Regions from separate parts of the Fictibacillus sp. 7GRE50 genome, predicted to be linked through region 2. Evidence: predicted binding sites of a transcription regulator. Region 2 holds the regulator's gene; the other holds the start of a gene.

Region 1 (3,168 bases), on a different contig from region 2:
TCCCCTCAGCGAAATTAATATGATTGCAATGCTACCAGGAACTAAAAGGGCTGTTCCATAATAGAACGCAAGTGAAGGGAAAAATCCAATCAGTCCCACGTAAAAGAAGATTAAAAAAACGTTAGTGACCTCCCAAACAGGTGATAGATAACGATTAATCACTTTTTTCACGATAGGGGCACGGCCCGTAACGGTTGAATAATAATTAAAGAATCCAGCACCAAAATCAATAGATGCAACAATAAGATATCCATATAAGAATGTCCAGAGAACCGTGATTCCAAGGATTTCAAAGTTCATCATACTCTCCTCCTATTCCATTCCCCGTTTATCTAGTTCACGTTCAGCCGGATTTGCTTTAAAGGTTCTACGTAGAACGGTTACTGCTGAAATGGCTAAAATCAAATATAATCCAATAAACAAATACAGCATTATATCTACATAACCTGAAGAAGTTGCTCCCTCTGCTGTAGTCATATAGCCTCTTAATATCCAAGGCTGCCTTCCTTCTTCTGTAAAGAACCATCCAGCTTCGATCGCAAGCATCGCGAGAGGTCCACTACTAACTATGAACCATAAAAGTGGTCTATTTAGCTCATTAGCCTTCTTTCTCCACTTCATAAAAACGTAGATAAAAGAAATGAATGCAAGAAACATACCGATTCCTACCATAAGATCAAAGAAGTAATGAACAATCAAAGGCGGCCATTCTTCTTTAGGATACTCTTCAAGTCCGATTACTTCTGCATCTGGTGTTGCATGAGCGAGAATACTTAAGGCATAAGGAATCTCAAGAGCATATTTCACATCGTTGTTCTCATCTAAAATGCCACCCAAAATGAGCGAAGCTTCCTTAGTTGTCTCAAAGTGCCACTCGGCCGCAGCCAGTTTTTCCGGCTGATATTCAGCTAAATATTTTCCTGACAAGTCTCCTATAACTGCTGTGCTTAATGCACAAACAAATGCTACAGTCATAGAAAGGTGTAATGCTTTTTTGTAGTAGACATGCTGTTTCCCTTTTAAAATCATAAATGCGGTTATGGCTGCTATTACACAAGCTGATGTCAAATAAGCAGATGATAGCACATGAGCCATCTTTGTCGGAGTTGCCGGATTAAACATGGCTAACACTGGGTTAATCCCCGTCAAAACACCATTTTCTAGCTTGAAGCCAAGAGGTGCATTCATAAATGCATTTACAGTTGTGATAAAGAAACCGGATAATGTTGCTCCTAGCGCTACAGGAATCAGTAATAAGAGATGATACAACCTATTTTTAAAACGATCCCAAGTATACAAGTAAATACCTAAAAAAATGGCTTCAAAGAAAAACGCAAATGTCTCCAAGAACAACGGAAGACTAATCGTTTGTCCCGCTACTTGCATAAATTTTGGCCATAATAGACTTAATTGAAGAGCGATTGCTGTACCTGTTACAACTCCTACCGCAACTGTAATAATGTATCCTCTAGCCCATCTTCTTGCCAACAGATGGTAATGCTCATCTTTACGACGTATTCCTATCCACTCTGCTAAAGCAATGAGGAGTGGTATTCCAACACCAAGCGTAGAAAATATGGTGTGAAAAGCAAGTGTCAAACCTGTCAAAATCCTACTATATAAAACTGGATCATAATCAAACAAAGTACTTCCTCCTTTTACTTTTACAGTAATCTTCTGTATTAAGCAGTTTAGAATAGCTGTTAATAATGAACCTTATAGTTTGTGAAGTATTTCACATGATAGTGTATGAATGTACGAGTTCTTCAGGCAAAGTATATAATACAAAATTTGTACTGCCTATAGAGTTAACAATATCGAAATAGATTGTTCACAATTTCACAATATTTATCTATGTAAAGCATACTCTTATTTGGAGTATGCCTGAACATAGTAAGATTTCACTATTACATCAAAAACATTAATTTACGTTACCGCAATTCTTACATTTGTTTTGAATAAGAAAATAATTTGTATTAAGAGCTTTCTTAATATCTCTAATCATCATAGGCTCTAATTCAGTCTTTTTGCCACATACCATACAGAAGCAGAATGGTTTTCTGCTTTCTTCATTATCATTCTTATCGTTAAGCTGAATAAATGTATTTTCATTTGCTTCATACAAAGTAATGATATTTGCTTCCTCAAATACCCTAAGTGTATTTTGGATGGTAATAGGGGTAATGTTAGAATACTTTCTAGCAAAATAAGACATAACTTCTTCTTTTGTAACTTTTTGATTCGACTGTAAGAAGTTTAGAAAATTCCCCCTCGCCATTGTGAGTTTATTCCCTGTCTTTTTCAGTCTAACCAGTGCTTCTTCATTGGTAAGAAACATACTATTCTCTCCTATGTGTTAATTTCTTTCAATCCATCCTTTGTTGAATGCGTAGCTTGTAAGTTGAACTCGATTATCCAGATGAAGTTTACCAAGGATGTTCTTTAGATGACTTTTTACGGTATGCTCTGAGATTGAAAGGTTTTCAGCAATCATTCGATTTGATTTACCTTGTGCAACTAACTGCAAAATCTCTTTTTCACGTGCAGATAATGGTGTCTTTTCTTCCTCTACTTTTTCCTGTGTGAATTCATTCAATATTTTAAAAGCCATTTTTTGTGACATAGGAGCCTCATCAACTGCGAATGCTCGTAAGTAGCTGTACCATTCACTGGAGTTCAAGTTTTTAAGAAGGTACCCTTGTGCTCCTCGCTTTACAGCTTCAAAAAGATCTGTAATGTCATCTGAAACGGTCATGATTACTATTTTTATGGAAGGATATTTGTATTTGATTATTTTTGTTGCTTCCAACCCATCCATAACAGGCATCCTAATATCCATGAGGATTAAGTCAGGGCTTAATGTTCCCGCTAGCTCCACTGCCTCTGCTCCGTTTTTAGCTTGTCCGATGATTTCAAATTCACTGTAGTCTTCTAGTAAATCTTGAATACCTTCTCGTGCATGCTGGTGATCATCCACTAGCAATAATCTGTTGCGCTTTTCCATGAGTTAATTCTCCTTCGTAATTAGAATACGCAATTCTCCATTTTCAATGGTAATGTCTAATCTACTATTCATAGCTTGTACTCGATCCTCAACAATTTGGAGTCCATAGCCGTTTGGATTCGTTACTAGATCAGTTGTATTTGTCTTATTCTTGATGAGGCAAA
Region 2 (3,168 bases):
GGAGGCAGTTTTTTGTTTGTGTTGCACTTTGGGTGGGGCATTGTAGGGTTAGCCAATGGTCTGAGGTGGGATTGGACAGATTATTGGGTGAAATGGACAGATTATGTTGGAGATTGGACAGATTATACGGCCAATAAGACAGATTAAGCTTCGAATCCGACAGATTATCGAACCCAGCACCAAAACGAAGGCTGTTTCAGTACTTTAGCTGGCACCTGAATAGCCCGCAAGCCACTTCAAACGATGCTTACTGTCGACTTTTAAGAAAATACTGTCCACTTCTTGAGTTTTACTGTCCACTTTCGATGAAATACTGTCCACTTTTACAAATTTACTGTCCACTTACCCATTTTTACTGTCCACTCTCAATCACTGCACATTAACAACCACACAAAAAAGAGGATTCCCCACGTGGAGTCATCCTCTTTTTAATCATGATAAATAGCTTCTGTCTGTGCTTCTCGTTCTTTTACGAGTGCTTCGACTTCAGCTTTCATGCGTTTTTTATAAGCTGCCTTTGAAATGATGATGCTGATTTCGTATAACAAGATCAGCGGGAACGTAACCATTAAGTGAGACAGCAGCTCTGGCGGTGTAATCAATCCCGCTACTACTAAAATTCCAAAGTAGGCTACTTTTCGTATGCTCTTGAGGAGATCAGGTGTTACGATTCCGAGTCGAGTCAGAAACATGATCAAGACCGGGAACTGGAACAACAGTCCGAACGGCAGTGTGATGTTGAATAGGAATGAGAAGTATTCCTGAATTCCGTATTCGCCTTCTACACTAAGTGCCACGGCGACATTTCCCATGAAGCTGACAACGAAAGGGAAAAGAATAAAGTACGAAAATGCGAGTCCCGTTAAGAAGAGCATGAATGCGATCGGGATGTACATGAGCGTTACTTTTCGTTCGTTCTCATAAAGCCCCGGGCTGATGAATGCCCAGAGTTGGTACAACACCACTGGTGCGGATAGGACGAGGCCGATAAAGAAGGCAAACGTCATGTACACGTTCAGTGGATCGGTTAGATGAAAAGCGTTCATCTGAATGTTCTTTGCAATTGGATCACTTTGCAGATATACAATCACGGGCTTGGCTAAGAAAAATCCAGCGATCAAGAATACGAAGAAAGCTAGGATCGCCCACATGATGCGCTTTCGTAATTCGCCAATGTGACCGTATAGCGACATATTTTTTTCAGAGGTCATAGACAAACATCCTTACTTCTTCAGTTGTTCGCGTTCCTTTTTGCTGTCATCTTCTTCGTCCATCATGCCTTTTGTTGCATTCTTGAACTCGCGAAGCGTTTTACCTGCTGCTTTTCCTAGCTCAGGCAGCTTTTTCGGTCCAAACATAACAAGAGCTGCAAGTCCGATTACCGCGATACTTCCTGGTCCTAACATAACGATTACCTCCTTGGTTTAAGAATAGTTCTTCATAAAATAAACAAGTGATTGCAATTCAACAGCTAAATCGATGTGATGAACACGAATCTCTGGTGAGACGGTCAATCGTGCGGGTGTGAAGTTCAAGATGCCTGTTACACCTGCGCGCTCTAACTGATCTGCGATCGGTTGAGCCGCTCCGACTGGAACAGTCAAGATCGCAACATCAATACCTCGGTTCTTCAGCTCTTGCTCGATGTCTTCTGTGTGATAAATCGGAACTCCAGCAATTTCGCTGCCGATTTTAGCCTGGTCTACATCAAATGCGACTTCTATTTTGGTATTGTTATTTTTGGTGAAATTGTAATGTAAAAAGGCAGTGCCTAAGTTACCTACTCCGATTAACGCTACGGTAGTCGTTTCATCCTGGTTCAACGTTTTTGCGAAGAACGACAGCAGATAATTAACATTGTAGCCATAACCCTTTTTGCCTAATGCGCCGAAATAAGAAAAATCTCTGCGGATCGTCGCAGAATCTACTTTAACGGCTTCGCTTAATTCAGCAGAAGACACCCTTTGTTTACCGGAAGATGATAAGTTTTTCAAAAAACGATAATACAAGGGCAGCCGTTTTGCTGTTGCGTGTGGTATTTTTAACTGATCTTGATTCATATTTGGAGCCCTCCAAGTGTAGAAAGCTTATCTATTCCTATTGTATCATATTTTGTCAGGGCTTGAAGAACGTAGAAAGTCCCCATTCTTGCCTCCTGTTTTTGAGTGGAGGTATGTAGGCCCGATCACCATTCCCTTATCCGCTGCTTTACACATATCATAGACGGTTAACGCTGCTGCAGAAGCCGCTGTTAACGCCTCCATCTCAACACCGGTGCTGCCTTTCGTTTTCACTTCGACTTGAATGTTTAATTTATACATGCTGTCCGCCAATTCATCCCATGAAAAAGACAGATCAACGCCAGTCAGTGATAACGGGTGACACATCGGAATCCAGTCAGAGGTCTTTTTGGCAGCCATGATTCCAGCGATCTGTGCGACGGCTAGAACGTCCCCTTTTTTAAATCCGTTTTCTTTGATCTTAAGGAAGACTTCTTCAGAAACCGTTACCCCGCTTACCGCTACGGCTGTTCGGTGAGATGTTTCTTTTTCCGAAATATCAACCATGCGCGCACGGCCTTCTTCGTTAAAATGGGTAAACTCTGTCATAAAACCCCTCCTCATGATGAATATACACGAAACCGCTTTTATTGTCGTTAAGATTTTACTTGTAATTATTGCAAAATGTTGAACATTCCCTTTGTTGGCGCGAATCTCCAAACTACGCTACACTACTAGTTAGACAGGGTTATTTGTATTAAGGCTGATACATGATTGTTGAAAGTAGTTGATTTCCGCTCCAGGTGCTTCGCTTTCCGCGGGGCAGGCGGTGAGCCACATTCGTACGTTTCACGTATAAGTGTCTCACCTGCCCACCTGTCCCGCAGGAGTCTCGCACCTTGCACTCCAATCAACTTTACAATTAAGCAATAATTCCAATCATTTTAGGAAGCCATATAATAAAACCACCCGTTTTCAGAGGTGAAATTACAATGATTATTTTACAAGTTCAGGACGTTACGAAGTCTTTTGGCGCGGACGTTATTTTATCGAATATAAAACTAGAGGTTCAAAAGGGCGAGCGGATTGCGCTTGTTGGGCGGAACGGTGCGGGTAAATCTACGCTGCTTCGGGTGATTACTGGTGAGTATTCCTATGATTCTGGTCA

The links. Region 2 encodes Rex, which represses fermentation and respiration genes when NADH is low (regulators of the CRP and FNR family bind a similar motif). Its sites were predicted from a motif close to TTGTGAAATATTTCACAA; they were not measured.
Region 1: a site for Rex is predicted at 1,724-1,741, ahead of IHV12_RS18295 (cytochrome ubiquinol oxidase subunit I). Genes of this name have one in related genera too.

The regions. Positions count from the first base shown of each region.
Region 1 is NZ_JACZDW010000004.1:588,566-591,733, reverse strand. It holds gene IHV12_RS18300 (cytochrome d ubiquinol oxidase subunit II) at 1-300, opposite strand, end outside; gene IHV12_RS18295 (cytochrome ubiquinol oxidase subunit I) at 313-1,644, opposite strand; gene IHV12_RS18290 (transcriptional repressor) at 1,922-2,338, opposite strand; gene IHV12_RS18285 (response regulator) at 2,357-3,004, opposite strand; gene IHV12_RS18280 (sensor histidine kinase) at 3,008-3,168, opposite strand, start outside.
Region 2 is NZ_JACZDW010000012.1:9,939-13,106, reverse strand. It holds gene IHV12_RS22970 (hypothetical protein) at 13-147, shown strand; gene tatC (twin-arginine translocase subunit TatC) at 429-1,211, opposite strand; gene IHV12_RS21880 (twin-arginine translocase TatA/TatE family subunit) at 1,224-1,406, opposite strand; gene IHV12_RS21875 (redox-sensing transcriptional repressor Rex) at 1,425-2,060, opposite strand; gene moaC (cyclic pyranopterin monophosphate synthase MoaC) at 2,106-2,609, opposite strand; gene IHV12_RS21865 (ABC-F family ATP-binding cassette domain-containing protein) at 2,993-3,168, shown strand, end outside.